3 regions of the Pseudomonas sp. SDO52101_S400 genome follow, and region 3 is predicted to be linked to each of the others. Evidence: predicted binding sites of a transcription regulator. Region 3 holds the regulator's gene; each other region holds the start of a gene.

What was found. Region 3 encodes sigma-54, which starts transcription at its own class of promoters, with help from an activator protein. Its sites were predicted from a motif close to ANTGGCATNNANNTTGCTNT; they were not measured.
Positions count from the first base shown of each region.
Region 1: the regulator sigma-54 is predicted to act here: its motif matches at 5,747-5,766, upstream of ACW9HX_RS19680 (CmpA/NrtA family ABC transporter substrate-binding protein).
Region 2: the regulator sigma-54 is predicted to act here: its motif matches at 5,772-5,791, upstream of glnK (P-II family nitrogen regulator).

Region 1 covers NZ_JBSVWF010000040.1:5,506-15,829, forward strand. The annotation lists gene ACW9HX_RS19660 (sensor domain-containing diguanylate cyclase) at 1-1,338, opposite strand, end outside; gene rlmKL (bifunctional 23S rRNA (guanine(2069)-N(7))-methyltransferase RlmK/23S rRNA (guanine(2445)-N(2))-methyltransferase RlmL) at 1,484-3,754, opposite strand; gene rmf (ribosome modulation factor) at 4,285-4,500, shown strand; gene ACW9HX_RS19675 (quinone-dependent dihydroorotate dehydrogenase) at 4,639-5,658, opposite strand; gene ACW9HX_RS19680 (CmpA/NrtA family ABC transporter substrate-binding protein) at 5,881-7,092, shown strand; gene ACW9HX_RS19685 (ANTAR domain-containing response regulator) at 7,108-7,683, shown strand; gene ACW9HX_RS19690 (nitrate/nitrite transporter) at 8,114-9,325, shown strand; gene ACW9HX_RS19695 (protein kinase domain-containing protein) at 9,333-10,324, shown strand, end outside.
Region 2 covers NZ_JBSVWF010000011.1:98,292-108,615, reverse strand. The annotation lists gene ACW9HX_RS08160 (hypothetical protein) at 8-1,180, opposite strand; gene ACW9HX_RS08155 (YifB family Mg chelatase-like AAA ATPase) at 1,539-3,032, opposite strand; gene ACW9HX_RS08150 (hypothetical protein) at 3,415-3,879, opposite strand; gene ACW9HX_RS08145 (HigA family addiction module antitoxin) at 4,132-4,401, shown strand; gene ACW9HX_RS08140 (BRO-N domain-containing protein) at 4,396-4,923, opposite strand; gene ACW9HX_RS08135 (accessory factor UbiK family protein) at 5,319-5,579, opposite strand; gene glnK (P-II family nitrogen regulator) at 5,993-6,331, shown strand; gene ACW9HX_RS08125 (ammonium transporter) at 6,369-7,706, shown strand; gene ACW9HX_RS08120 (secondary thiamine-phosphate synthase enzyme YjbQ) at 7,922-8,347, shown strand; gene sutA (transcriptional regulator SutA) at 8,450-8,776, shown strand; gene ACW9HX_RS08110 (HAD family hydrolase) at 8,842-9,546, opposite strand; gene xerC (tyrosine recombinase XerC) at 9,543-10,324, opposite strand, start outside.
Region 3 covers NZ_JBSVWF010000005.1:153,063-163,386, forward strand. The annotation lists gene ACW9HX_RS03920 (hypothetical protein) at 1-131, shown strand, start outside; gene ACW9HX_RS03925 (superoxide dismutase) at 133-744, shown strand; gene ACW9HX_RS03930 (ZIP family metal transporter) at 775-1,668, shown strand; gene ACW9HX_RS03935 (HPr family phosphocarrier protein) at 1,705-1,980, opposite strand; gene rapZ (RNase adapter RapZ) at 1,996-2,853, opposite strand; gene ptsN (PTS IIA-like nitrogen regulatory protein PtsN) at 2,856-3,320, opposite strand; gene hpf (ribosome hibernation-promoting factor, HPF/YfiA family) at 3,332-3,640, opposite strand; gene ACW9HX_RS03955 (RNA polymerase factor sigma-54) at 3,714-5,207, opposite strand; gene lptB (LPS export ABC transporter ATP-binding protein) at 5,394-6,119, opposite strand; gene lptA (lipopolysaccharide transport periplasmic protein LptA) at 6,119-6,664, opposite strand; gene lptC (LPS export ABC transporter periplasmic protein LptC) at 6,651-7,223, opposite strand; gene ACW9HX_RS03975 (KdsC family phosphatase) at 7,232-7,756, opposite strand; gene ACW9HX_RS03980 (KpsF/GutQ family sugar-phosphate isomerase) at 7,757-8,731, opposite strand; gene ACW9HX_RS03985 (ATP-binding cassette domain-containing protein) at 9,008-9,817, shown strand; gene mlaE (lipid asymmetry maintenance ABC transporter permease subunit MlaE) at 9,817-10,324, shown strand, end outside.

The DNA.
Region 1 (10,324 bases), on a different contig from region 3:
GACTTCGCCGCCCTCCACCAACATCGCCTGACAGGTCGGGATAGCCTTGCCATAGCGGGCGCTCAGTTCCGCCGCACGGGTGATCAGCTCCCGGGGGAAATGCAGGTTTTCCAGGGTCATGTGGCCGACCACCTCAGCGCTGCGATAACCGAGCATCTGCTCCGCTCCGGGGTTGAAAGTGTTGATCACGCCGCGCAGATCGGTGGCGATGATCGCCACTTGAGTTGCCGCATTGAGCACCCCGCGCAACTGGCCATGGGTGCCTCTGAGTTCCTGTTCACGCTCATGCAATTCCTGAGTACGCAACTCGACCATGCGCAAAGCGCGCTGACGCTGGCTGACCAGCACATACAACAATGCGCTGAGCAGCAGGCTGAGCAAACCGCCGAGAATCACTACGCTGCCAACCGACGAATGGTTGGCTTGCAGGAAGGCCTCGCTGGGTGAGATATCGACCTGATAGTCGTGATCGGCCATCCGCACCAGCCGCGTGGTCGACAGATCGCTGGGCGCCGGGTCATTGGTCGACTCGAACAACACCTCGTGCTGATCATTGGTCGACAGATCGAGGATGCGCACCGAGAGGTAATCATGCAGGGCGTCCGGCAGCCCATCGGCAAGCAACTGGCGCATGCTGATCACCGCCATCACATAACCGAACGATTTACGCTCGCCCTCACGCAGCACCGGCGCCACCAGCAGCACGCCCCGCGCATAGGCCGGCTCGATGCTGACCAGGTGCATCGGCTGCGACACTGCCAGGCCGCCGAGCTGATCGGCACGCTCCAGCGTCGAACGGCGCAACGGCTGGGCGAGCAAGTCATAACCCAGCGGCGAACCGAGCCGGCTCTGGGTCTGGCTGTACACAACCACGACGTATTCATCGCGAGCACCGGCCAATTGCAACTCACCACGGGCATTGAGTTCGCGCACGCTGAAGGTGCTCAGGCCTTCGTCACGCACCCGTTGCTCGAACGCGGCGCGCTCGGAACCGCTCACCCGCAAGGCAAACGAATAGGCCTGGGTGCGCAGTAATAAAGGTTGGGTGTAGCCGTCGAATTCGGCGCGAGACACCGATTCGGAGTTGGCGAAGAACCGGCGCAGGCCATCGAGGCGTTGCTCCTGATCCTGAAAACGTTCTTCGATGCGGCTGTAGCGCTCATTGGCCAGCAGTTGAAAACGCTGGCGCAACTGGCTGTGAAACTGATTGAGGGTGGCCCAGGCGAGCAGCCCCGTGAGAATCCCGCCGGCAAGCAATACCAGCAGCGCGACCAGCCAGGCCGAGACTTCTTCGCTGATAAAACCCAGTATCTTTGGGCGCACGGGGTGCAACGACATAAGGGCCACTCACTACGCCAGTACTTGCGGGATAACCCCATTGGCCGTGAGTGAGTTATAGCTATTAGCCACTAATTTGGCTAGCTCTGATCGGATCCAAGAGCCTTTAAAAATCAAGGCTCTGTGGATCCAATTGGGCAGAGTGTCAACGCGCCGTGATTTTCCAGGCGCGGTGGATCTTGCCGTTGCGGGCGAAATCCGGATCGATGGTGCTGGCGGTGATTTCCTCGACCGCATAACGCTCGGCCAGGTTGTCTTCCAGCTGGAACTTGCGGAAGTTGTTGGAGAAGTACAACACCCCGCCCGCTGCCAGACGCGCCATGGCCAGGTCGATCAACTGCACCTGGTCACGCTGCACGTCGAAGATCCCTTCCATGCGCTTGGAGTTGGAGAAGGTCGGCGGATCGATGAAGATCAGGTCGTACTCTTCCCGGCAGCTTTCCAGCCATGCCATCACGTCGCCCTGCTCCAGACGGTTCTTGTCGGAGAAACCGTTGAGCGACAGGTTGCGGCGCGCCCAGTCGAGGTAGGTTTTCGACAGGTCGACGCTGGTGGTGCTGCGCGCGCCGCCCTTGGCCGCGTGCACACTGGCGGTCGCGGTGTAGCAGAACAGGTTGAGGAAGCGCTTGCCGGCCGCCTCTTTCTGGATCCGCATGCGCATCGGCCGGTGATCGAGGAACAGCCCGGTGTCGAGGTAGTCGGTGAGGTTCACCAGCAGCTTCACGCCGCCTTCGGTGACTTCGTTGAACTTGCCCTGGGCCGCCTGACGCTCGTACTGCTTGGTGCCGCTCTGACGCTCGCGGCGCTTGACCACCACGCGGCTCTTGTCGATGTTCAGCGCCTGCGGAATGGCCGCCAGAGCATCGAACATGCGGATCGAGGCTTTTTCCGGGTCGATCGACTTCGGCGCGGCGTATTCCTGAACGTGCACCCAGTCGTGGTACAGGTCGATGGCCATGGCGTATTCCGGCATGTCCGCATCGTAGACGCGGTAGCAGTCGATGCCTTCGCGCTTGACCCATTTGCCCATCGCCTTGAGGTTCTTCTGCAGGCGGTTGGCAAACATCTGCCCGCCTTCGCTCAGGCGTGGCTGCTCGATCACCGGAGCCGGGGCCGGCGTCGGCTTGATCGGGTTACCGTTCTTGTTGTACTTGCGCTCTTGCGGCTCGTCCGGCGTCTGATCGTAAGCGGCTTGTTCGCGCTCGGCCTGACGTTGCTCCGGAGTACGGCGCTCGCCAGTGACGAACTGGTCCGGCAGCACTTTGATCAACAGCAGCTTGCACGGCAGAGCGCCGTTCCAGAACGAATATTGTTTGTGGCTGCGGATGCCCATGCGCTTGCCCAGGTCCGGCGCGCCAGTGAACACCGCCGCTTCCCAGTTCAGGCAGGCCTGACGCAGACGCTCGCCGAGGTTCTGGTAGAGGTACAACAGGCTGGCTTCGTCGCCCAGCCGCTCGCCGTACGGCGGGTTGCAGATGACCAGGCCTTTCTGGTTCTGGTCCGGACGCGGTTCGAAGGTTGCCACTTCGCCCTGATAGATCTTGATCCACTCGCTCAGGCCGGCGCGCTCGACGTTATTGCGGCCCGGCTGGATCAGCCGTGGGTCGGCTTCATAACCACGAATCCACAGCGGCGGCTTGGCCAGACCGGCAGCGGCGCGCTCGACGGCTTCTTCGTGCAGTTTCTTCCACAGCGCCGGGACGTGACCGAGCCAGGCGGTGAAGCCCCACTGCTCGCGACGCAGGTTCGGCGCCATATCGGCGGCGATCATGCCGGCTTCGACCAGGAACGTGCCGACACCGCACATCGGGTCAGCCAGCGCGCCACCTTCGGCGGCAATGCGCGGCCAGCCGGAACGGATCAGGATCGCCGCCGCCAGGTTTTCCTTCAGCGGCGCCGCGCCCTGCTGCAAGCGGTAACCGCGCTGGTGCAGGCTGTGGCCGGAAAGGTCGAGGGACAGGATCGCTTCGCCGCGATCCAGACGCAGGTGAATGCGCAGGTCCGGGTTGAGCTTGTCGATGCTTGGGCGATCGCCCTGCGGGGTGCGCAGTTTGTCGACGATGGCGTCCTTGACCTTCAAGGCGCCGAAGTGGGTGTTGTCGATGCCCGAGCCGTGGCCGCTGAACTCAACGGCCAGGGTGCCGTCGGCGAGCATGTGGTCCTGCCACTCGACGTCGAGTACGCCGTGGTACAGGTCTTCGGCGTCTTTCATCGGGAAGCGCTTGAGCACCAGCAACACGCGGTTGGCCAGACGCGACCAGAGGCACAGGCGATAAGCGGTTTCCATGGTCGCCATGCCACGCACGGCGGAAGTGTGCTCGCGGGCTTCTTCAAGGCCAAGCCCGACGGCTTCCTCGATGAGCAGGCCTTCAAGGCCTTTGGGGCAAGTGAGGAAGAGTTCGAAACGGTCGGACATGGTTTTTCCAGAGCCTTTGGCTAATGAACCGGCAACGCATTGCCGATCCGGTTTTCAATCAGGCGCTTTTCTACAAGAGCGCCCGCGTGGCACGAAGGTGTGCCGTTCCATCCCCGCTGCTCGGGTTAAAAGAGCTTAGATGCCGGGACAGATAAAAAAGTTGGTGCAACAAAATGACTCAAAGCAACCCTTCGTCGAAAAGTACCCGACGATAAACGTGGGTCATTCTCACTAAGGAATTAAACCTGTCATACAGTGCAGGGCCGATCATACCGGGGTTTGGTGAATAAACATTCATGAAACCTGGCGTTACTTATCGCCATAGCATCCTTTTCGTTACGTCCTTATGACAAAACGGTCATTCCCTCGATGTGACTCATTGGTTAGAACTGGACACAGGTTGACGTCGCAACGGCGTCAACACCTTGGCTCGCCACGCCGGCAGCGAGCCGCCAACGGCAGAGTTTTTCTGCCAGACCTCAATTGAGGTCGACGCGACAAAAACAGTCAACAAGTGAGGGAAACACCCTATGAGAAGACTTAAGCGTGATCCGTTGGAAAGAGCATTTTTGCGCGGATATCAATATGGCGTTGGTGGCAAATCCCGTGAGCTTTGCCCATTTACTCTACCGTCGGTACGTCAAGCCTGGATCAACGGCTGGCGAGAAGGACGCGGCGACAACTGGGACGGTATGACCGGCACTGCGGGAATCCACAGACTCAACGAACTTCACGCCGTCGGCTGACACAGGGCACTTATTCCGACACGACAATCTGATTTCGCAACACCCTGATCACCATGCACGTCCTTCCCGGACGGCGGGCTACGGCCCAGGGGCTCCTTCGAGGAGCCCTTTTTTATGCCTGCCTTTTATGTCCGAAGATCAGCGCTTGGCGGCGATCGCGTCCACGGATTCGCGAATCAGCGCCGGGCCTTTATAGATGAAGCCGGAGTAGATCTGCACCAGGCTCGCGCCGGCAGCGATCTTCTCGGCCGCATGCTTGCCCTCGGTGATACCGCCCGCCGCGATGATCGGCAGCTTGCCACCCAGCTCGGACGCCAGCACTTTCACGGTGTGGGTGCTCTTCTCACGCACCGGCGCACCGGACAGACCGCCCGCCTCGTCACCGTGTTCCATGCCTTCGACGCCCACGCGGCTCAGGGTGGTGTTGGTGGCGATCACCGCGTCCATCCCGGTTTCGATCAGCGCTTGGGCGACTTGCGCGGTTTCTTCGTCGGTCATGTCCGGGGCGATCTTGATCGCCAGCGGTACATGTTTGCCGTGGCGCAGGGCCAGTTCGGCGCGGCGCGTGGCCAGGTCCGCCAGCAATTGCTTGAGCGAGTCGCCGAATTGCAGGCTGCGCAGGCCCGGAGTGTTCGGCGAACTGACGTTGACCGTGACGTAACTGGCGTGGGCGTAGACCTTGTCCAGGCAGATCAGGTAGTCATCGACCGCGCGCTCGACCGGCGTGTCGAAGTTCTTGCCGATGTTGATCCCCAGCACGCCTTTGTATTTGGCCGCCGCAACCCGCGCCAGCAGGTTATCCACACCCAGGTTGTTGAACCCCATGCGGTTGATGATCGCCTCGGCTTCCGGCAGGCGGAAGATCCGTGGTTTCGGGTTGCCCGGCTGTGGACGTGGAGTCACGGTGCCGATTTCGACAAAACCGAAACCCAGCTGCGCGAAGCCGTCGATGGCTGCGCCGTTCTTGTCCAGACCGGCCGCCAGACCGACAGGGTTCGGGAAGTCCAGGCCCATGACATTCACCGGCAGCGACGCCGGCGCCTTGCACAGCAAGCCGTTGAGGCCCAAACGCCCGCCCGCGCCGATCAGATCCAGCGACAGATCGTGGGAGGTTTCCGGGGAAAGTTTGAACAACAGCTGACGGGCCAGGGTGTACATGGGCGGCTATGACTCGGGCGGCGAAAAGAGGCGGCGATTATAGCCGGGCATCGCCCCGCCGCGCGAGGCGCACGGGTAAATCCGTGCGCATGGCATATGCCTTGCACCCTCCTCGGCATCAGCCCGCAGGCCAATGGTGGTGTGCAGGCAAGGACAATGGCGTCGTCTCTCGGTTTTGCGCGGGCAAAGCCTGGGGCGGCGTTTTTTTTGAGGGTGGCTTTCATGACTCAAACCTCCGTCGGGCCGCTGGCCTGGGTCAACGGCAGCGATGCCCCGGAAAAAAGCACGATCAACCTCGGCTTCATGGCCCTGAGCGACTGTGCTTCAGTGGTGGTCGCCGCCACGCAGGGCTTTGCCCAGCCTTACGGCTTGACCCTGAACCTCAAGCGCCAGAGTTCATGGGCCAATCTGCGGGACAATCTGGTCAGCGGCGAACTCGATGCGGCGCACAGCCTCTACGGCCTGATCTACGCAGTGCACCTGGGCATCGGCGGCGTCGCGTCCACCGATATGGCGGTGTTGATGGGGCTGAACCAGAACGGCCAGAGCCTCAACCTGTCCCACGGTTTGCAGAGCCTGGGCGTGACCGGTCCTGAGGCGCTGGACCGGCATGTGCACCAAACCCGCGCAAGGCTGACCTTTGCCCAGACCTTCCCCACCGGCACCCATGCCATGTGGCTTTATTACTGGCTCGCAAGCCAAGGCATCCATCCGTTGCAGGATGTCGACAGCGTAGTGGTGCCACCGCCGCAAATGGTCGCCCACCTGCAGGCCGGTCGCATCGATGGGTTCTGCGTCGGCGAGCCGTGGGCGGCCAGCGCCGTGCAGCAGAATCTCGGCTTCACCCTGGCCACCAGCCAGACGATCTGGCCCGATCACCCGGAAAAAGTTCTTGGCTGCACCCGTGCCTTTGTCGAGCAATACCCCAACACTGCCCGGGCGCTGGTGATGGCGATCCTCGAGGCCAGCCGTTTCATCGAAGAGAGCCCGGAAAACCGCCGCAGCACCGCGCACCTGCTCAGCGCCGCCGAGTACCTCGACGCCCCGGTGTCATGCATCGAACCGCGCTTTCTCGGTGATTACGACGATGGTCTGGGCAATCGCTGGCAGGACCCGCACGCCCTGCGTTTTCACGGCGATGGGGCAGTGAACCTGCCTTATCTGTCGGATGGCATGTGGTTCATGACCCAGTTCCGTCGCTGGGGTCTGCTGCGTGACGACCCGGATTACCTCGCCGTCGCCCGTCATGTGCAACAACTGGCGCTGTACCGCGACGCCGCCAACGCTGTCGGTGTACCGGTCGGCGCCGAGGACATGCGCAGCAGCCAGTTGATCGACGGCAAACTCTGGGACGGCAGCGACCCGGCCGCTTACGCGCAAAGCTTCAACTTGCACGCCTTGAACGACACACCCCCTCTTCTCGCCCGCCGCTGACAGGAGACCGCGAACATGCTGCGCATTCTGCTGATCAACGACACCGCGAAAAAAGTCGGGCGCCTGAAAGCTGCGCTGACCGAGGCCGGTTTTGAGGTGATCGATGAGTCCGGCCTGACCATCGACCTGCCTGCACGCGTCGAAACGGTGCGTCCGGACGTGATTCTGATCGATACCGAGTCACCGAGCCGCGATGTGATGGAACAAGTGGTGCTGGTCAGCCGCGACCAGCCCCGGCCGATCGTGATGTTCACCGACGAGCACGACCCCGGCGTGATGCGTCAGGCGATCAAGTCCGGGGTCAGCGCCTACATCGTCGAAGGCATTCACGCACAACGCCTGCAGCCGATTCTCGATGTGGCCATGGCCCGCTTCGAGAGCGACCAGGCCTTGCGCGCCCAGCTTCAGGCCCGCGTCCAGCAACTGGCCGAGCGCAAGCGCATCGAACTGGCCAAGGGACTGCTGATGAAAATGAAGGACTGCAACGAAGAAGAGGCCTACACCCTGATGCGCCGCCAGGCCATGAGCCGCCAGCAGAAACTGATCCAGGTGGCGGAGCAGATAATTGCCATGAGCGAGTTGCTTGGCTGAAAAAACCCTCACCCTAACCCTCTCCCGGAGGGAGAGGGAACCGACCGGGGGATATTCCAGAGATACGCCGACGTGAACGATCGGCTTTGAATCCATAATCGACTGGTTTTTTCAGGTCGAAGTACGACGCAAGACACTGCGGTCGGTCCCCTCTCCCTCCGGGCGGTCCGACGTTTCGGGAGGGTTAGGGTGAGGGGCTTTTGATTTTGACTTGGCACAAATCTCGCTAAGCAATCCCTACAGGTAACCAACGGCGGTTGCCCCACCCACGACAAAGACGTCGCTCACCTATTTCGCCACCTTCGGCGATCCGGGTAGCGGCGTTTTTGCGTTTTGGCCCCATCGACCGGGGCCGGTGGTGCGGCCGTGGCGGCGCCCCACTGTGCTGGTTCTGACTCCTTCTCGAGATTCTCTACCGCTGAGGTGCGCGATGAATAAAAGCTTCTGGAAATCCGGCCACACCCCGACCCTGTTCGCGGCCTTCCTGTATTTCGACCTGAGTTTCATGGTCTGGTACCTGCTCGGCCCGCTGGCGGTGCAGATCGCCGCCGACCTGCACCTGACCACCCAACAGCGCGGCCTCGTGGTGGCCACGCCGATTCTCGCTGGTGCGGTACTGCGCTTTGCGATGGGCATGCTCGCCGATCGCCTGTCGCCGAAAACCGCCGGGCTGATCGGTCAGGTGATCGTGATCTGCGCGCTGTTCGGCGCCTGGAAACTCGGTATCCACAGCTACGAACAGGCCTTGCTGCTCGGTTTGTTCCTCGGCATGGCCGGTGCTTCGTTCGCCGTGGCATTGCCACTGGCCTCGCAGTGGTATCCGCCGGAGCATCAGGGCAAGGCGATGGGGATTGCCGGCGCCGGCAACTCCGGCACCGTGTTCGCCGCGTTGATCGCCCCGGTACTGGCGGCGGCGTTCGGCTGGAGCAACGTGTTCGGTTTCGCCCTGATTCCACTGATCCTGACGCTGGTGCTGTTTGCCTGGCTGGCGAAAAACGCCCCGGAGCGACCAAAAGCCAAATCCATGGCCGACTACTTCAAGGCCCTGGGTGATCGCGACAGTTGGTGGTTCATGTTTTTCTACAGCGTCACCTTCGGCGGCTTCATCGGCCTGGCCAGCGCCCTGCCCGGTTACTTCAACGATCAATACGGCCTGAGCCCGGTGACCGCCGGTTATTACACCGCCGCCTGCGTGTTCGGTGGCAGCCTGATGCGTCCCCTCGGTGGCGCGCTGGCTGACCGTTTCGGCGGGATTCGCACGTTGCTGGCGATGTACACGGTGGCAGCGGTCTGCATCGCGGCCGTCGGGTTCAACCTGCCGAGTTCCTATGCGGCGCTGGCACTGTTCGTCTGCACGATGCTCGGTCTCGGCGCGGGTAACGGCGCGGTGTTCCAACTGGTGCCGCAGCGCTTTCGCCGGGAGATCGGTGTGATGACCGGGCTGATCGGCATGGCCGGCGGCATCGGCGGTTTTGCCCTCGCCGCCGGTATGGGCGCGATCAAACAGAGCACCGGCAGCTATCAGCTGGCGCTGTGGTTGTTTGCCAGTCTTGGTGTGTTGGCGTGGTTCGGCCTGCACGGCGTCAAACGTCGCTGGAGAACCACCTGGGGTTCGGCGGCCGTGACCGCTGCCCGGGTCTGAGGCCTGCATGGCTCTGCAACTGAGCTTTGCCGAAGCCAGCGCCACCGGACCACGCGCGGAGAATCAGGACGCCTTGCGCCTGGTCACTCCGGCCCCGGCGCTGGCCGCCAGCAAAGGATTTCTGTTCGCCATCGCCGACGGCGTCAGCCAGTGCGCCGATGGCGGCCTGGCCGCGCGTTCGACCTTACAGGCGCTGGCGCTGGACTACTACGCCACCCCGCAGACCTGGAGCGTGGCCCAGGCGCTGGATCGCCTGTTGCTCGCGCAAAACCGCTGGTTGCAGGCCAATGGCGGCGGCCAGCCGTTGCTGACCACCGTCAGCGCGCTGGTCCTGCGCGGCAGGCGCTTCACGCTGGCGCATGTGGGGGATTGCCGGGTCTATCGCTGGCACGCCGACACCCTGCAGCGCATCACCGAGGATCACGTCTGGGAGCAACCGGGCATGCAGCACGTGCTCAAACGCGCACTAGGCCTGGACCAGCATCTGGTGCTGGATTTTCTCGACGGCGAACTGCGTGAGGGCGAAAGCTTCGTGCTGCTCAGCGACGGTGTCTGGGCCGCGCTCGGCGACACGGCCATCGCCGGGATTCTGCGTGATCAACCGGATCTGCACAGTGCAGCACAAACGTTGGTCAACACCGCGCATCTGGCCGGCAGCCAGGACAACGCCAGCGCCTTGCTGGTGCGGGTGGACGCCGTGGGGGAAGCGAGCATTGGCGATGCGCTGATCCAGTTGCAGCAATGGCCGTTGCCATCGACGCTCAAACCGGGCCAGGCCTTCGAAGGCTGGCAGGTGCAAGGCATCGTCGGCCAAAGCCAGCAATCGTTGCTGTATCGGGTATTGGATAGCCAGGGTCAGGCATGGCTGCTGAAGACCTTGCCCACACGGCTGGCGGACGATGCCCACGCAGGTCAGGCCCTGCTGGCGGAAGAATGGTTTCTCAAACGCGTGGCCGGGCGACATTTCCCTGAAGTCCACAGCGCCAGTCAGCGTCAGCA
Region 2 (10,324 bases), on a different contig from region 3:
CTTTATTTTAATGTTTGTCCCGCTCGTTAATGTCGCCGAAAGAGTCAATCGAGAGCGGGCAATACTTCGACTCGTGCCGGTATTCAATCAGGTCGTGGAACACTTCCTGAGGCAGAGGCAAGTCGCTGTATTGTGCCTGGTAGAACTTGTTGTATATGTAATAACTGTCTTCTCGTTCCAGCAGGCTAAACCCTAGCGCCATGTCTCTGAGCTCATTGCTGCTTCTGGCAATTGGCAACAGGTTGTCCATTTGCTTTAGCCAGGCATCGACCGTGAGATTGCTTTCTTCGGTAAAGGGCACGTAATAAATCGGCAGCTTGCAGGTATTGAGCATGAACGAAACGCCACCGGTAGATGCATCGGTGATGACCGTGTCGCATTGTGTGTAGAAAGCTGTGCTGCTGGTGCCGGCCTTGTCGACGGTTATCCAGTCATAGGCAGACAGTTCTTCGCACAGAGCCTTTACGGTCGGATGGGAAAGTTCGGCCATGTACGGACGCAGGATGAATTTTGCGTGGGGAATTTGCGATTTGACTGCATTGATGACGGTCTGCAGGTTTTCATACAGTGTCGCCCCGTTTGGGCAGATACCCAGTTGGGTCGGCAGAAGCCCTACGACATAGTCGTCGGAAGTTTTTTTCGAAGGCGATGATGATTCAAAAAAGCCCGGAATCTTCACGGGCAGCGTAGCCACCGGACTGGTTTTGCGCATGTCCGAACGCAACGCCAGTCCATTGATGAGCATTGTTTTCAAAGACTTTCTGTCGCGACGGTATGCCTGCATTCCGGCCGTAATCAAATCAAAGCCCGACCGGGAAGAAGCGATGATCGCATCCCAGTAAGAAGTCAGCTCTGCGTAGTAATACTTGTCTTTGGTCGGCATGCCGACATTGCCGTGGCTGATGAAGATGCCAAAATTTGAATCGTCGAGCAGACGCCCGGCATAGGCATCATTTGAAATGACAACCTGCGATTTCAGGCTCGCAATGAAGTCATTGCCAACCTGCTTTACCGGGAAATCGAGGACGGCTTCGACTTCTTCTCGGCTTAAGTCGGTACGATCAGTATTGAGTACGACACAGTTGTACTTTTCTCGAAGCGAATTGAGCGCGGGGATCAGATACTCGAGATATGTTTTGCCACCACCCACCACGTTGCTGAGCAAGTAAACATTTTTCATTATGAAGTTGCGCTTTTAAAGTTTATTTAAATAAGGTCGATGTCAAGTCGGGTAATAATGCTGGACAAGGACTTTGTAGTTGTCTGGATTTAAATTGACGACCAGGTAAACGCATGCAAGCCAAGCTTGGCTTGAGTAACGACTGCACTGGTTGAATGACGGATTTGCCCGATAAGCAATAGATATCTTCTCCATGATGTCCAGCCTCCATTTCCACGCTGAAAAATGCTCTTCGTCTTGACGATGGACGGATAAATAATAAAAAGAGCGTCGCCGTTATATCACATCTCGGTCTATGGCCATCGGCATTCGGATGTTTATTTTTTGCCCCGCCCATTTGCGAGTAGCGTTGTCATTCTCACTGTGTTGCCGGCCGATACTGCAACGCCTCTGCCAAGTGCTCGCGTCGGACGTTTTCTTCCTGCCCCAGATCGGCCAACGTCCTGGCGACCTTGAGAAGTCGATGCGCCGAGCGCAGCGACAAAGTCAGCCGTTCACACGCCGATTCCAGCCAGTTCTCGTCGGTTGTGGATAACTTGCAGTGGCGACGCAGCCCCGGCAGATCAAGAAACGCATTGGCACATCCCTGACGTTTCTGTTGTCGCTCTCGGGCCTCGGCTACCAGCGCGGCGGCACTGGCGCTGTCTTCCCCTGGCTGGACCGCAGGGTTCAGCGCCGTTGCCTCCCGCGCCACCGTCAGGTGTAAGTCGATCCGGTCCAAGAGGGGGCCCGACAGCTTGTTGCGATAACGCTGAACCATGTCCGGCGTGCACGAACACTTGCCACTTGGTTCACCCAGATATCCACAGGGACACGGATTCATCGCCGCCACCAACTGGAAGCGCGCCGGAAAGCGCACGCGATCCTTGGCTCGGGCGATTACGATATGCCCGGACTCCAGCGGCTCGCGCAGCACCTCCAGCACCTTGCGATCAAACTCCGGCAGCTCATCGAGAAACAGCACGCCGTGATGGGCCAGGGTGATTTCGCCGGGTTGCGGTTTCGAACTGCCGCCAACCAGTGCCGGGCCTGATGCCGAGTGGTGTGGCTGGCGAAAAGGACGTTGCGGCCAATGGGTCAACGGCACGCCGCTGGCGACGGATTGAATGGCGGCCACCTCCAGTGCTTCGCATTCGGACAATGGCGGGAGCAGTCCCGGCAATCGACTGGCCAACAATGTCTTGCCCGTTCCCGGCGGCCCGCTGAACAACAGGTTGTGCGCGCCCGCCGCCGCGATCAGCAGCGCACGTTTGGCTGCCATTTGCCCCTGCACTTCGTTGAGATCGGGATAGGGTCTGGCGGCATGAATCAAGCCGTCCGATACATAAGGCTCCACGGGTGTGTGCCCGTTGAAATGTGCCACCGCTTCCAGCAGATGATCCACCGCAAACACCTTCAACCCCGAAGCAAGGCAGGCCTCCTCGGCATTCGCCCGCGGCACGACCAGCGCCCGCCCCGCCTTGCGCGCCGCCAGTGCCGCCGGCAACACCCCGCGCACCGCTCGTACGGCGCCGGACAACGCCAACTCACCGAGGCATTCCACCTCATCCAGCGTCAGACACGGAACCTGCACACTTGCCGACAGAATCCCCAAGGCAATCGCCAGATCAAACCGCCCGCCATCCTTGGGCAGATCCGCCGGCGCCAGATTCAAAGTGATCCGTCGCGCCGGAAACTGCAGTCCGGAATTGATGATCGCGCTGCGCACCCGATCCTTGCTCTCCTTCACCGCCGCCTCGGGCAGGCCGACCATGGTCAGCGACGGCAGGCCATTGGCCAGATGGACTTCGACGGTGACAGCGGGGGCTTCCACGCCAATCTGGGCGCGACTGTGGACGATGGAGAGAGACATGGTCGTTCCTTGAGCTGAATCGGGGAGCCGCTTCCTGCGGGTTTTTGAAGGGTAGTTGAGCCGGGTTTCAGTGCTGAAATAGAGGTTTACAAGACGTATCAAGATTCGATGGGCTGTCACTGCTTGCCTGAATTGGAGCGTTGACTCTCGACCGGCATTGACGGATCATCCCGTCCGAGGACTGCAACTGCGCATTCGTCGGGACTGGGCACCAGCAAAAGCTCCCCCGCATTTTTGGCAGCAGAGAAAGCTGGTTTCTCTGAAGTAGTGACGACGGGCGAGCCTGTCGGATTCTGAACCCAAGGCTGTAAAGCCAGGAGCTAAAGAATCGCTGCGACTACTCCTCAAAAAATACTTAAAAGGCGTCCATTGGACGCCTTTTTTATTTCTGATTGGATGATGCCCGTGGTATCTGCCCCACCAACGTGCCATGCGCGCGCTTTTGCGGGTACCAAGTCACCACGAAGTAACCAAATCCTGTGGCGCGCTCGTGTCGCGGTTCAAGAATCAGTGTTCCCATAGATGTCTTCAGTACCGCGACCCTGTTTCCACATCGCTGTTCTTTGAACTCGCAATAGATTTGCGCTCCCGGGACGATCATTTTCGCAACAATCGCTGCTACCCCATCGACAGTCTGGCAACCATGTTTGAGCAAGTCGGCTCTATGGGCTTCCCATACGTGTACTACGCCAAAACCGCTATTCGCTCGGCGGTGAATACCTATTCGCAAATAAATTTTCCCGCCTGGCAAGCCGAATTTTGGCATATCGGGGATCGTGCCGAAGATGTAGCCGCCATCTGGGTGCTGAACCAGCGTGTTTTCTTTGAGTTTGAGCAAGTCAGACAAGAGGGATCCAGAACCAGAGTGTCTGGCGATCAATGTGATTCGTCTGCAATTCGACTTGTTGGATCGACCAGCGCAGGCGAAAGCCACCAGCGTAATCACGGGGAAGAACTCACGTAATCAGGCTCAGACGCTGATTTTTGTAGGGCCGTGCCCTAATAGTTGTAGGACGTCGGCGAAAGGGTTTCGACGGTCTTGTATCGCGGAGTCGGATGCTCCAGTTTGGCCACTCAACGCAGCCTTTGGAGGCGAAAAATGGACCGCAATGGTACGCGCCCGATTCATCCGGGCGAGGTTCTGAATAAGGAATTCATGGAGCCGTTGGGCATGACCGTCATGGATCTGGCCATGCCCACGAAATGGCCCGAAAGTGAGATAGAAAAGCTTGTGAATTGCCAGCTCAGGATCTGCGCCGACCTGGCAATCAGACTTGCCATTCATCTCAACACCACGCCTGAGTTCTGGATGAATCTTCAGTCGACTTACGATTTACGAAGAGCCCAGCTCCGGCATGCGGGCTTATAGCGACTGCAGCATCCGCGAAGCCCTTTTCCACCAAGTGGCCGGCACTGGGTGTTTTCGTTTTTCCCGCTCTACCACCATCTGCGGCACATCCTGCAACCGAATCCACGGCTGGTTATTCCAGTGCAGCAAACTCAACGACATCTCGGGCCAATTCAGCAGGCTTAGCTGTGGGCGTTCGCTTGTCGTGGGGTGCTGGGCGTCGCGCAGGGTGGGGATGACTTGATGGGTGAGCCATTCGCGCAGGGCACGGTATTCGGGGCAGTAGTGGTAGACAAGGAGGGCATAGATGCCGGATTCGCTGATCAGGAGGGTGTTTTCGATCTGGTTGTGGATCAGGGTTTTGCGGGTTTGGTATTGGTCGGGGTCGAGTTTTCGCAGCATGCGTTCGTTGAGGTAAATGTGTAGCAGGCGGCCCAGATCGCGGGCAGAGAACCAGGGTTGGTTCTGGATGAGCAGGGCGTGGAGGGGGAGTTTGTGGCGGGTGAAAACCTGAGGAGTGAGATACGTATCTTCGTTATTCATTGAACAGCTCCTTTTGCTTTAGGGCTGCCCTCAATTGTCGCCAAACAATTGGGTGGCAGTCGTACGCGGGTTGGCGAACCGGAGCAAAAGGAACCCGGCAGACCCGAAGGTCTCCCACGCACAACCGCCATGACTCGATGTGGCGGTAAACATAGCCGCCATCATGGTTGTCGTGCGCCTTAAGCTTTCCGGGTCGCCAAACCCAGTGCTGAACATTCAGCATTGGGTGAGCTTAGGAATCAGGGCTTCACGACGCAATCGGACGGCGGGGGTGCAAGCTGTAGGATTCTGCCGAGATTCGGCAGCGAATCCTGAATGGCGGGAAGGTCGTTCCGACCTTCATTCGCGGGCAAGCCCGCTCCCACAAGGAGCCGCATTCACAAAGAAACGAGGTGTTACTCAGCCGGCGGCGTCAGCTTCGCTTCCATCTCCGCCACCTTCGCCTCAAGGCTCTCAAGTCGAGCGCGAGTCCGCGCCAGCACCACCATCTGACTGTCAAACTCTTCCCGGCTCACCAGGTCCAGTTTGCTGAAGGCGCTTTGCAGCAGCATCTTGAACTGGCTTTCGATTTCGGCTTTTGGCAACGGTGTGTCGCCGCTGAACAGGCGGGAGGCGGTGCCGCTCAGGGCGTCGAGGAAGTCTTTGGGCGCGAGCATGGGATATGTCCTGGAAACTATGGCCGGCAGTGTATCACGCAGTGTCTATAGTCATTCGCGCGGGCCGGGATGCACGCTTTTCGCGCAAAAGGACGAACGGCTGCGCACCGTTGTTGTGCGTATCCGGTGTGCCATTTCGGTGATGGCATCTGCGGCAGCGGCCAAGGGATTGAAATCAGGGGATTTTGGCGAGATGGCAAGCTTTCTGCTTAGTCGGTAGTGACCCATGCACTGATGCAGTCGCTGTGACGAATGCAGTGCGGCAGACGGAGCGGGGAGTTTCGTCAGCAGCGGTTAGCTGGCGTCAGTCGGGCAGGTAAGGCCGACGATGCGTTACAAAGCCAGGCACTGCGCTTAGACTTGAGTCGGGTTTGTTTTCCTGGGGCAAGTCCACCAATTCGGGAGAGAGTTTCATGAAGCTAGTCACTGCCATCATCAAGCCGTTCAAGTTGGACGACGTGCGCGAGTCGCTGTCCGAAATCGGCGTGCAGGGCATTACCGTTACTGAAGTCAAAGGCTTCGGGCGGCAGAAGGGTCACACCGAGCTGTATCGCGGCGCGGAGTACGTGGTCGATTTTCTGCCCAAGGTGAAAATCGACGTTGCCATCGACGACAAGGATCTGGATCGGGTTATCGAGGCGATAACCAAGGCTGCCAACACCGGCAAGATCGGTGACGGCAAGATCTTCGTGGTCAATCTGGAACAGGCGATTCGCATCCGTACCGGCGAAACCGATACCGACGCGATCTAAACGCCGCCACAAACCCAACGCCCCAGGAGAAAACAATATGACTCTGCGTAAATTCGCAGGGCTAGGCGCCCTGTTGTCCATCGTAATGCCCGGCCTGGCTTTGGCGGCAGATCCGGTGGCGCCTCCAGTCCTCAATTCCGGCGATACCGCCTGGATGCTGACCTCGACGGCCCTCGTGCTGTTCATGACCATTCCCGGCCTCGCGCTGTTCTACGGCGGCATGGTTCGGTCGAAAAACATTCTTTCCGTGATGATGCAGTGCTTCGCCATTACTGGCCTGGTCACCATCCTGTGGTTCCTTTATGGCTACAGCATGGCGTTCGATACCACCGGGATGGAAGCCAACGTCGTCAACTTCAACTCCTTCGTCGGCAGCTTCGGCAAGGCCTTCCTCGCGGGCATCACGCCTGCCAGCATTACTGGCCCGGCGGCGCTGTTCCCTGAAGCCGTGTTCGTCACTTACCAGATGACATTCGCCATCATCACTCCGGCGCTGATCGTCGGTGCCTTCGCCGAGCGCATGAAGTTCTCCGCGATGCTGGTGTTCATGGGCGTGTGGTTCACCCTGGTTTACGCGCCGATTGCGCACATGGTCTGGAGCGGTCCGGGCTCGCTGCTGGGTGACTGGGGCGTGCTCGATTTCGCCGGCGGCACCGTGGTGCACATCAACGCCGGTATCGCCGGTCTGGTGGCGTGCCTGGTGCTGGGCAAGCGCAAAGGCTTCCCGACCACCCCGATGGCGCCGCACAACCTCGGTTACACCCTGATGGGCGCCGCGATGCTGTGGGTCGGCTGGTTCGGCTTCAACGCCGGTTCCGCTGCGGCCGCCAACGGCACTGCCGGCATGGCGATGCTGGTCACCCAGATCGCAACCGCCGCTGCCGCACTGGGCTGGATGTTCGCCGAGTGGATCACCCACGGCAAACCTAGCGCACTGGGTATCGCATCCGGCGTGGTTGCAGGTCTGGTGGCAATCACTCCGGCCGCCGGCACCGTGGGCCCGATGGGTTCGCTGATCATCGGCCTGGCCGCAGGCGTGGTGTGCTTCTTCTGCGCGACCACCCTGAAACGCAAACTCGGTTATGACGATTCCCTGGACGCGTTCGGCGTGCACGGTATCGGCGGTATCCTCGGCGCAATCCTGACCGGCGTGTTCGCCGCGCCTGCGCTGGGTGGCTTCGGCACCGTCACCGACATTGCCGCGCAAGTCTGGATTCAGTGCAAAGGCGTCGGCTTCACGGTGATCTACACCGCGATCGTCACCTTCATCATTCTCAAAGTGCTGGATGCCGTGATGGGTCTGCGCGCTACCGAGGAAGAAGAATCGGTAGGCCTGGACCTGGCACAACACAACGAGCGCGGCTACAACCTGTAAGCAAGCGCCTAAAAAAACTTGCCCGGTTCTCCGGGCATTTTTTTGTCCGGAATTTGTCATCCTCGAGATGGCTGAAAGGATTTTTCGTACTGCTTTGGTCGTGTTTACGACGGGGGTTTTTCTACGGCCAATGGCTTACACCATTGAAGGAATATTAGGGCCTTTGTTTTTTTTCAGAGCGCGCTAGAATGCGCCCCGAACGTGCGGAGAACTGTATGTGGCAACAGACTCTGATAACCCTGCGGGCACGGCCCCGGGGCTTTCATCTGGTAACGGAAGAGTTGCTCGCCGGACTGCCTGAACTCAAGGCATGCCGGGTCGGTCTGTTGCATTTGTGGCTGCAGCATACCTCGGCGTCGTTGACCATCAACGAGAACGCCGATCCGGCGGTACGTCGCGACTTCGAACGATTTTTCAATCGTCTGATCCCACAAGGAACAGACGGCTATGAGCATAACGACGAAGGCCTGGACGACCTCCCGGCGCACTTCAAGGCCAGCGTGCTGGGCTGTCAGATCAGCCTGCCGGTTTCGGCGGGTCGGCTGGCACTGGGCACCTGGCAAGGCGTTTACCTGGGTGAGCACCGCGATCATGGCGGTGCCCGCAAAGTCCTCGCCACCTTGCACGGTGAAGGGGCATAAACCGTTGGTCACCAATGGTTACCGATTTTTTTACGGCGACTTTCGACAGTCGCTAAAGCTGGTCTATAACTAATCTGCTTTTCGCAAGTCATGAGGTAGAACATGAGCGACGATGATCTGGAAAACGACGACCTCGAAGTAGGCGACGAAGACGAGGCCGAGGACGGTCTGGAAGCAGCAGCGGAAGACGTTGCTGAAGACGATGGCGGTGACGATACGCCGGCCCCGGCTGCCAAAGGCAAGGCCAAGGCTGCGGTGTCGGTCGATGAGTTGCCGAGCATCGAAGCCAAGAACAAGGAGCGCGATGCCCTGGCCAAGGCCATGGAAGAGTTCCTTGCGCGCGGCGGCAAGGTGCAGGAAGTGGAGGCCAATGTGGTCGCCGATCCGCCCAAGAAGCCGGACAACAAGTACGGTAGCCGCCCTATCTGAGGCGAGTCGCTTGCTTGCTGAAAAAGCCCGCCGTCGCTGCGGGCTTTTTCATGGGTGCAGGAAATCTACCCGCGGCTGTTCCAACGGGCGAGCACAGCGGGCAGGTCGTTCAGGCTGCGAATCTCGGCATCCGGCAAACGCTCTGCTTCCCAGACCTTGCCGGCCGGGTTGAACCAGATGGCACGCAAGCCGGCCTGCTGTGCCCCGGCGATGTCATCCCCCGGATGATCGCCGATATGTACCGCCGCGTCGGCGCTCACGCCGCCGCGCTGCAGGGCTTCATGGAACAGGCGCGCATCCGGCTTGGCGATGCCGATGTCTTCGGCGCACAGCGCAAACTTGAAATAATCCGCCAGCCCGAGGCGGCGCACATCGGCGTTGCCGTTGGTGACCACGCCGAGGGCGTAATGTTTGGCGAGGGTTTCCAGGATCGGTTCGACTTCCGGGAACACCTCGATCTGATGCCGGGCATGCAGAAACACTTCAAAACTCTTGTCCGCCAGCTCCGAGGCTTCACCGTGGGCATAACCTGCTTCTTCCAGGGCGTGGAACAGCACCCGCCGACGCAACGCACTGATGCGGTGCTTGAGTCCCGGTTCGCTGGCCAGCACCCGTTCGCGGATCGACCACAGATGTTCCACCGGCACTGCGCCCAGATTCGGCGCATGTTCGCTCAGCCATTCGCGCAAAACCGCTTCGGCGCTGACGATCACCGGGGCGGTGTCCCACAGGGTGTCGTCGAGGTCGAAGGTGATCAACTGGATGCTCATGAATCGTCGCCTTTCATGCGTTTGGCCCGTGGATGGGCGCTGTCGTAGACCGCCGCCAGGTGCTGGAAGTCCAGATGGGTGTAGATCTGGGTGGTCTTGATGTCCGAGTGGCCGAGCAGCTCCTGCACCGCGCGCAGGTCCTGGGAGGATTCCAGCAAGTGGCTGGCGAAAGAGTGCCGCAGCATGTGCGGATGCAGGTTCTGCCCCAGTTCACGCTCGCCGGCCAGTTTGACCCGCACTTGAATTGCTCGTGGCCCGAGGCGTCGACCTTGCTGGCTGACGAACACCGCATCATCCGCCGGGTTGGTCAGCGCACGCAGCGGCAGCCATTGTTCCAGTGCTTCCCGGGCTTTTTTGCCGACGGGCAACAAGCGCGTCTTGCTGCCTTTGCCGAGCACCTGGACCATGCCATCGGCGAGGTCGAGTTGATCGAGGTTGAGCCCGGTCAGCTCCGACAGGCGCAGGCCGGAGGAGTAGAACAGCTCAAGAATCGCCTGATCGCGCCGGGCCAGGAAATCGTCCTCCACGGCGCCTTCGAGCAGTTGCAGGGCACGGTCGGTATCGAGTGTTTTCGGCAGACGGCGTTCGCCTTTGGGCGGTGCCAGACCCGTGGCCGGGTCGTGATCGCAGAGGCCTTCGCGATTCAAATAGTGATAGAGCCCGCGCACCGCCGAGAGCAGTCGCGCCAGGCTGCGTGAAGACTGGCCCTGGGCATGCAGGCGGGCGATCAGGCTGCGCAGGCGCTGGATGTCCAGGGCCTGCCAGCTGCCGACGTTCT
Region 3 (10,324 bases):
GCAAGACCTATGTCGAGCTGCTCAATTTCATCGGCGAACACGGCGAGTACCCGCGAACCCAGCGTCTGCTGCACCCGGATACCGGCAATGCGCGCCGCGTGCCTGCCCAACATCACCATGGAGTCCACTGAAATGGCTTTTACCCTGCCAGCCTTGCCTTACGCCTACGACGCACTGGAACCGCACATCGATGCGCAGACCATGGAGATCCACTACACCAAGCATCACCAGACCTACATCAACAACCTGAACGCAGCGGTCGAGGGCACGGAGTACGCCGGGTGGCCGGTGGAAAAACTCGTGGCCAGCGTTCAGCAACTGCCGGAAAAGCTGCGTGCGGCGGTGATCAATCAGGGCGGCGGGCATGCCAACCATTCGTTGTTCTGGGAAGTGATGGTGCCCGGAGGTGGCGGCAAGCCGGACGGCGCGCTGGCCAAGGCAATCGATGAGCAACTGGGCGGTCTCGACAGCTTCAAGGACGCTTTCACCAAGGCTGCGCTAACGCGCTTCGGCAGCGGCTGGGCCTGGCTCAGCGTGACCCCGGACAAGAAACTGGTAGTGGAAAGCAGTGGCAATCAGGACAGTCCGCTGATGGGCGGCAATACGCCGATTCTTGGACTCGACGTGTGGGAACACGCCTATTACCTGCGTTATCAGAACCGTCGTCCGGAATACATCAGCGCGTTCTACAACGTGATCAATTGGCCTGAAGTCGCTGCGCGTTATCAGGCGGCGCTGGTTTAAGTCTCCTATAAAAACAATCCAGGGCTGACTATGGGCACTGAAACGCTGGCGATCGGAAGTGGGCGTATGTTTCGTTACGCGATCGGGTCGCTGCTGCTGTTGGCGGGCATTACCTTGCTGGTGGCTCACGGACTGGAGTGGTTGAATCTGGAGCCGAAACTGTCCCGGGCATTGCAGGGTGGTGCGATTTGCGCGCTCGGCACAGCGCTGGGCGCCGTTCCGGTGCTGGTGATTCGCAATATGCCTCAGGCGCTGGGCGACACGCTCTTGGGATTTGGCGCCGGCGTGATGCTGGCGGCGACTGCGTTTTCGCTGATCGTGCCAGGGATCGCCGCCGCCGAAAGCCTTGGCCTGAGCCCTTGGGGCGCCAGTGGCCTGATCTGTTTCGGCATTATGCTCGGTGCTTTCGGTCTGTATCTGGTGGACCGCAAGTTGTCCGGCGCTTCACCGGAAATGCTCATCGGCACCGTCGAGCATCCAGTGATTCCCCCGCGGATCTGGCTGTTCGTGTTTGCCATCATTGCCCATAACATCCCGGAAGGCATGGCCGTCGGTGTCTCCGCTGGCGGCGGCATGCCGGACGCTGACAGCCTGGCGATGGGTATTGCCTTGCAGGATGTGCCGGAAGGACTGGTGATTGCGCTGGTACTGGCCGGGGCGGGGATGTCGCGGATCAAGGCATTTCTGATCGGGGCGGCATCGGGACTGGTCGAGCCGGTGTTTGCCCTGCTGTGTGCGTGGCTGGTCAGCCTGGCGGAGTTGTTGTTGCCCTTGGGATTGGCACTGGCGGCCGGGGCAATGTTGCTGGTGGTGACCCACGAAGTGATCCCGGAGTCACGACGCAATGGTCACGACAAACTGGCGAGCCTGGGGTTGTTGATCGGGTTCTGCCTGATGATGGTGATGGATACGGCGTTGGGATGAGGTGGGGGAGGATGGCTCCCCCGCCAATAAAGGCTTTCAACCGCCTTCATCGAAATAGTTGTTGATCAGTGCCACCAGGGCATCCAGGGCTTCCTGTTCCTGATGCCCTTCGGTACTCAGAAAGATTTTGGTGCCCTTGCCGGCGGCAAGCATCATCATCGCCATGATGCTTTTGCCATCAACCGTGGTTTCCGGGGTGCGACCCACTCTGATCGTGCAGTCGGGATACTGGCCCGCCACGCCAACGAATTTTGCCGATGCCCGGGCATGAAGGCCCAGCTTGTTGATGATTTCGATTTCCAGAGCAGGCATCGCGGTGTGAATCCTTTAGCTGAGGTCGCGGTGGCGAACCTGGACATTCTTCAGGGTTTTCTGCAGGGCCTGACCCAGGCGTTCGGTCAGGTAGACGGAACGGTGATGTCCGCCGGTGCAGCCAATGGCAATGGTGACGTAGGCGCGATTGCTTGCAGCGAAGCGCGGCAGCCATTTGAACAGATACGCATAGATGTCCTGGAACATCTCTTCGACTTCCGGTTGTGCCGCCAGATACTCGGCTACCGGCTCATCGAGCCCCGATTGCGCGCGTAGTTCCGGTTTCCAGTACGGATTGGGCAGGCAGCGTACATCGAACACCAGATCCGCATCCACCGGCATGCCGCGTTTGAAACCGAACGACTCCACCAGAAATGCGGTGCCCGGCTCCGGCTGGTTCAGCAGCCGAAGCTTGATGGTGTCGCGCAACTGGTACAGGTTCAGATGGGTGGTGTTGACCTTGAGGTCGGCCAGGTCGGCGATCGGGCCCAGCAAGGCCGTTTCATCGTTGATGGCTTCGGCCAGCGAACGATTGGCGCTGCTCAGAGGGTGGCGGCGACGGGTTTCCGAAAAACGCTTGAGCAAGGTTTCTTCATCGGCATCCAGATACAGGACATCGCACTGGATGTGCCGGCTGCGGACCTCTTCAAGCAACTCCGGAAAGCGCGAGAGATGACTGGGCAGATTGCGCGCATCGATCGATACCGCGACCAGTGGCTGAGACAGTTCCGTATGAACCAGTGCGCGTTCCGCCAGTTCCGGCAGCAGACCGGCCGGCAGATTGTCGATGCAGTAGTAGCCGTTGTCCTCGAGGACATCCAGGGCAGTACTTTTGCCCGAGCCGGAGCGGCCACTGACGATGATCAAGCGCATGTTTAGTGCCCGTTTTGCTCGTCCAGGACAACCTGATACAAGGCTTCGTTGGTGGTGGCGCGACGCAGCTTTTCGCGTACGTCCTTGCGATCGAGCATGCTGGCGATCTGGCGCAGCAGTTCCAGGTGTGCATCGGTGGCAGCTTCCGGGACCAGCAACACGAACAGCAGGTCGACCGGTGCGCCATCGATGGCGTCGAAATCGATTGGGGCTTCCAGATGCATCAAGGCACTGATGGGCGCTTCGCAGCCCTTCAGGCGGCAGTGGGGGATGGCGATGCCGTTGCCAAAACCGGTCGAGCCGAGTTTTTCACGGGCAATCAGCGCCTCGAAGACATCTTGCATCTCCAGATCCGGTACTTCCCGGGCGATCAGGTTGGCAATTTGTTCGAGGGCTTTCTTTTTGCTGCCGCCCGGCACGTTCACGAGGGAACGGCCGGGGGTCAGGATGCTTTCAAGTCGGATCATGGGGGTGGGGGTTATCGACCGGTAGCGCCCTGAAGCAGGCTCTGGGTCTTTTCCTTATGCTTTTTGAGTTGTTTATCAAGCTTGTCGGTCAGCGCGTCGATCGCTGCGTACATATCGGTATGTTCCGCGTTTGCGACGACCTCGTTGCCGGGAATATGCAGCGTGGCTTCGATTTTCTGCTTCAGCTTTTCGACGCACATCGTGACTTGCACGTTGGTGATCTTGTCGAAATGTCCCTCAAGCCTCTTGAGCTTTTGCTCAACGTATTCACGGAGAGGTTGGGTAACTTCCAGTTGGTGTCCACTGATGTTGACTTGCATACAGCTTCTCCTTCGTTGCCAGTGCATAAAGCGGCAGGCCGAAGAGCCTGCCACTGGAACGCTGTAACGTGGCTTACATCAACCGCTTGCGTTCGCTCGAAGGCGCGATCCCGAGGGATTCGCGGTACTTGGCGACGGTGCGGCGAGCCACCTGAATGCCTTGTGCCTCCAGTAAACCAGCGATCTTGCTGTCACTCAACGGCTTTTTCTGATTTTCCGCGGCAACCAGTTTCTTGATGATCGCGCGGATCGCCGTGGACGAGCATTCGCCGCCTTCGGAGGTGCTGACGTGGCTGGAGAAAAAGTATTTCAGTTCATAGATGCCCCGGGGGGTATGCATGAATTTCTGTGTGGTTACCCGGGAAATCGTCGACTCGTGCATGCCCACCGCTTCGGCGATGTCGTGCAGTACCAACGGTTTCATGGCTTCGTCGCCGTACTCCAGAAAGCCGCGCTGATGCTCGACGATCTGGGTGGCCACTTTCATCAGGGTTTCGTTGCGGCTCTGCAGGCTCTTGATGAACCAGCGTGCTTCCTGCAACTGATTGCGCATGAAGGTGTTGTCGGCGCTGGTGTCGGCGCGGCGCACGAAGCCGGCGTACTGGGCGTTGACCCGCAGGCGCGGCACCGATTCCTGGTTCAGCTCGACCAGCCAGCGCTCGTTGTCCTTGCGCACGATCACGTCAGGCACCACGTATTCGGCTTCGGTGGATTCGATCTGCGAGCCGGGGCGCGGGTTGAGGCTCTGTACCAGTTCGATGACCTGGCGCAGTTCATCTTCCTTGAGCTTCATGCGTCGCATCAGCTGGCTGTAGTCGCGGCTGCCGAGCAGGTCGATGTAATCGGTAACCAGACGCTTGGCTTCGGCCAGCCAAGGAGTCTTGGCCGACAGCTGGCGCAATTGCAGCAGCAGGCATTCGCCCAGATTGCGTGCGCCTATGCCGGCGGGTTCGAATTGCTGGATGCGATGCAGGACGGCTTCGATCTCGTCCAGCTCGATGTCGAGTTCCGGATCGAAGGCGTCGAGGATTTCTTCGAGGGTTTCGTCGAGGTAGCCCTGATTGTTGATGCAGTCGATCAGGGTGACGGCGATCAGGCGATCGGTGTCGGACATCGGCGCCAGGTTCAGTTGCCACAGCAGGTGGCTTTGCAGGCTCTCGCCAGCGGAAGTTCGGGTGGTGAAATCCCACTCGTCGTCATCGCTGCTTGGCAGGCTGCTGGCACTGGTCTGGTAGACGTCTTCCCAAGCCGTATCCACGGGCAGTTCGTTGGGGATTCGCTCGTTCCACTCGCCTTCTTCAAGATTGTCGACCGTCGGCGCGGTCTCCTGATAGGACGGTTCCGGAATCTCGGTGTTGGGCTTCTGTTCGGCGTTGTCGGCCATGGGATCGGAGTTGTCGAAGTCGTCGCCGTCTTCCTGGCGTTCGAGCATCGGATTGGATTCCAGAGCCTCCTGGATTTCCTGTTGCAGATCCAGGGTCGACAATTGGAGCAGGCGGATGGCCTGTTGCAGCTGCGGTGTCATCGTCAGCTGCTGGCCCATTCTCAAGACTAGCGATGGTTTCATGGCAGGGGCTTAACACCTTATTCGCCGGCGCTATGCGCCATCCACTACAGGGCGCCGGAGCGCCAAACTTAAGCAAATTATATGCCTGAAACTGTCGTGTTTGCCTAGAGCGCTGTAACAATAAAAGCGTATAAAAATGCGCTTCAACGTTACAGCACCCGGACGGCTGGTCGAATGCTGTCGCGCTTAGAGGCGGAACTCGTGACCCAGATACACTTCCTTCACCAGATCGTTGGCGAGGATGGTCGCGGAATCGCCTTCGGCGATCAGTTGGCCGTCATTGACGATGTAGGCCGTTTCGCAGATATCCAGCGTCTCGCGGACGTTGTGGTCGGTGATCAGTACACCGATGCCCTTGGCCTTGAGGTGGTGGATGATCTGCTTGATGTCGCCCACGGAGATCGGGTCGACACCGGCGAACGGTTCGTCGAGCAGGATGAATTTCGGCGCGGTGGCCAGTGCGCGGGCGATTTCCACCCGGCGACGCTCGCCACCGGACAGGCTCATGCCGAGGTTGTCGCGGATATGGCTGATGTGGAATTCCTGCAGCAGGCTTTCCAGCTCCTTGCGACGTCCGGCCTTGTCGAGCTCCTGGCGGGTCTCGAGGATGGCCATGATGTTGTCGGCCACCGACAGCTTGCGGAAGATCGAGGCTTCCTGCGGCAGATAGCCGATACCGGCCTTGGCGCGGCCGTGCATCGGTTGGTGGCTGACATCCAGGTCGTCGATCAGCACGCGACCCTGATCGGCCTGCACCAGGCCGACGATCATGTAGAAGCAGGTGGTCTTGCCGGCGCCGTTGGGACCGAGCAGGCCTACGATCTGACCGCTGTCGATCGACAGGCTGACATCGCGCACGACCTGGCGGCTTTTATAGGCCTTGGCCAGGTGCTGAGCTTTCAGAGTTGCCATTACTGGGTTTTCTCGTCGGTTTTCTTCTTCGGCTGGATCACCATGTCGATGCGCGGACGCGCTTCGGTGACCTTGTTGCCGGTTGCGCGACCGGCGCTGGCCAGTTTCTTCACCGTGTCATAGACGATTTTCTCGCCCTGAGTGGTGTTGTTGTCCTTGTCGACGACTTTCGCCTTGTCGATCAGCACAACGCGGTTTTGCGCGGCGTGGTACTGGATGGTTACGCCCCAGCCCTGTACGGGCTTGGTGTCGCCAGCCGTCTGCAACTGCTCGAAGTAGGCAAGGTTGCCCACCGAGGTCACGACGTCGATATCGCCGGTCGGGGTGCGGGTGATGGTCACGGTGTTGCCTTTGACGATCATCGAACCCTGAGTGATGATCACGTCACCTTTATAGGTGGCAACGCCATTCTTGTCGTCCAGCTGGGCATCGTCGGCCTGAATGCGGATTGGCTGCTCTTGATCGTTCGGCAGAGCCCAGGCGCTCACGCTTCCCAGTGCTGCGCCCAGACTGAGCAAAATAGGGAGGGTTTTAACGAGCCTCATACTGTCCTCTTACGTTCGATAGCAGGTGTATCCTGCTTTCCTTCAAATACGCTTTCATTCCCACGCCGGTCGATACACCGCCAGCGCCGTCGATTCTAACGGGTTGCTGGGTCTGCGCATATTGCTGCTGAGGGAACACCGTCATTCGGGTGCTGGTGATCAGGGTGTCGCGGTTCTTTTCGTCGGTGCGCTTGACGCGAACCGAGTCGATCAGCTCGACCTCGGTGCCGCCGGAATTCACTTCGCCGCGCTCGCTGGTCACGTGCCACGGGAAGTCGGTGCCGCGATACATGTTCAGGTCAGGCTTGGTGACCAGTGTAATGTCGGTCGCCTTGACGTGCTCGGCCTTGTCGGAGGTCATTTCGTACTGCACCTTGCCGTCTTCCAGGTATTGCAAGGTGTGGGTGTTGGTCGCGTACCAGTCGATCGGGCTCTCTTCTGCCGAAACAGGAGGCTTGTCGAGGAAGCGTTCCGGGCTGATGTTCCAGTAGCCGACCGCGCCGAAAATCGCCGCGATGCAACCGAACAGCAGTATGTTGCGAAACTTTTTGCTAAACATGGTTTGACTCACAGGTACGCGTTGTTGGCGGCATCGAGGCTGCCCTGGGCGCGCAGGATCAGTTCGCAGAATTCACGGGCGGCACCTTCGCCACCACGGGCCTGGGTAACGCCATGGGCATGCTCGCGCACGAAGGAGGCAGCGTTGGCCACCGCCATCCCCAGCCCCACCCGGCGAATCACCGGCAGGTCGGGCAGGTCGTCGCCGAGATAGGCGACTTGTTCATAGCTTAGGCCCAGTTGCTCGAGAAGGCCGTCGAGGACGACGAGTTTGTCTTCGCGGCCCTGAAACAGGTGCGGAATGCCGAGGTTTTTCGCCCTGCGTTCGACCACCGGGGTCTTGCGACCGCTGATGATGGCCGTTTGTACGCCGGCGTTCATCAGCATCTTGATGCCTTGGCCGTCGAGCGTGTTGAAAGTCTTGAACTCGCTGCCGTCTTCAAGAAAGTACAGGCGCCCGTCCGTGAGGACGCCGTCGACATCGAAAACCGCCAGTTTGATGGCTTTGCCGCGTTGCAGCAGATCGGTGCTCATTTACATCACTCCTGCGCGCAGCAGGTCGGAGAGGTTGAAGGCGCCGATCGGGCGATCGTCCTCATCCACGACGACAAGTGCGTTGATTCGATGGTCTTCCATGATTTTCAGGGCCTCGGCGGCGAGCATTTCGGCGCGGGCGGTCTTGCCGTGCACGGTCATCACCTGGTCGATGGTGGCGCTGCGGATATCAATGCTGCGATCCAGCGTGCGGCGAAGATCGCCGTCGGTGAAGATCCCGGCAAGTTTGCCGTCGGCTTCAAGAATCACGGTCATGCCCAGACCCTTGCGGGTCATTTCCATCAGTGCGTCCTTGAGCAGGGTGCCGCGTTGTACCTGCGGCAGCTCCTGGCCGGCGTGCATGACGTTTTCCACCTTCAGCAGCAGGCGTCGGCCCAGCGCGCCACCCGGGTGGGAAAAGGCGAAATCTTCGGCGGTGAAGCCGCGGGCTTCCAGCAGCGCCACGGCCAGGGCGTCGCCCATGACCAGCGCGGCGGTGGTCGAGGAGGTCGGTGCCAGGTTCAGCGGGCAGGCTTCGTGTTCGACGTGAACGTTGAGATTGACCTCCGCTGCCTTGGCCAGAGGCGATTGCGGGTTGCCGGTCACGCTGATCAACTGGATGCCCAGGCGCTTGATCAGCGGCAGCAGGGTAACAATTTCGTTGGTGGAGCCGGAGTTCGACAGGGCCAGGATCACGTCGTCACGGGTGATCATGCCCATGTCGCCATGGCTGGCCTCGGCCGGATGCACGAAAAAAGCCGGGGTGCCGGTGCTGGCCAGTGTCGCGGCAATCTTGTTGCCGATGTGCCCGGACTTGCCCATGCCGACCACGACCACACGGCCCTTGCTGGCCAGAATCATCTCGCAAGCGCGTACGAAATCGGCGTCGATATGGGGCAACAAGCCTTGTACGGCTTCCACTTCGAGGCGGATGGTGCGTTGTGCCGATTGAATCAGGTCGCTGGTTTGGCTCATGTCAGAAATCGTATAGCCCGATGAAAAGGCGGCGATTATAGCGGTTATGTTGAAAAGCCTCACGCAAGTTCGTCGTGCTTTGTCATTCCTCGTTACTAAAACCTTCCAATAGAAGCCTCGGGCCTGTCATATCGCTGAACGTGGCCGGGGAGAGGCCTTGGGCGCTTGCCCTTTGCAGTGATATAGTTCGCCGCCAGTTCGGCCTGTCCGGGATGTAGGGGCTTTCTTCAAGGAAGCCAGGCGTCCGAGTGAGAGGCTGCATCGCAAGGAGTTTAGATGAGTGCCGATAACGCCTACGCGGTCGAGCTGAAGGGAGTCTCCTTCAAGCGCGGTGCGCGCAGCATTTTCAATAACGTCGATATCCGCATCCCGCGCGGCAAGGTCACCGGCATCATGGGGCCTTCCGGGTGTGGCAAGACCACCCTGTTGCGCTTGATGGGTGCCCAGTTGCGGCCTTCACAGGGCGAGGTCTGGGTCAACGGCCAGAACCTGCCGAAGCTGTCGCGCAGCGATCTGTTCGATGCTCGCAAGCACATGGGTGTGCTGTTTCAGAGCGGCGCGCTGTTCACCGATCTCGACGTGTTCGAGAACGTCGCTTTTCCGCTGCGCGTTCATACCCAATTGCCGGACGAGATGATCCGCGACATCGTCCTGCTCAAACTGCAGGCAGTCGGCCTGCGCGGCGCCATCGAATTGATGCCCGACGAGCTGTCCGGTGGCATGAAGCGTCGTGTGGCGCTGGCCCGGGCGATTGCGCTTGATCCGCAGATTCTCATGTATGACGAACCGTTCGTCGGCCAGGACCCGATCGCCATGGGCGTTCTGGTGCGCCTGATCCGTCTGCTCAATGATGCACTGGGGATCACCAGTATCGTGGTTTCCCACGATCTGGCGGAAACCGCGAGCATCGCCGACTACATCTATGTCGTAGGTGATGGACAAGTGCTGGGGCAGGGTACGCCGGACGAGTTGATGAACTCGGATGAGCCGCGTATTCGTCAGTTCATGACCGGCAACCCCGATGGCCCGGTCCCGTATCACTTTCCAGCGACGGATTACCGCGCAGATCTTCTGGGGAAGCGCTGATGCGCAGAATTTCATTAATAGAACGTGTGCGTCGATTCGGCGAAGCAGCCATCGACGCTGTCGCGGTATTCGGCCGGGCGACCCTGTTCCTGTTTCATGCCCTGCTGGGGCGTGGCGGCATCAGCGGCGGTTTCGGTCTGTTGGTCAAGCAGTTGCATTCCGTTGGCGTGATGTCGCTGGTGATCATCGTGGTATCCGGGATCTTCATCGGCATGGTGCTGGCGCTGCAAGGCTTCAGTATTCTGTCGAGCTATGGTTCGGAGCAGGCTGTGGGGCAGATGGTTGCCTTGACTCTGCTGCGGGAGCTGGGTCCGGTGGTGACTGCTCTGCTGTTCGCTGGTCGTGCCGGTTCGGCGCTGACGGCGGAAATCGGCAACATGAAGTCCACCGAGCAGTTGTCCAGCCTGGAAATGATCGGTGTAGACCCGCTCAAGTACATCATTGCCCCGCGTCTGTGGGCCGGCTTCATTTCCCTGCCGGTGCTGGCGATGATCTTCAGCGTGGTCG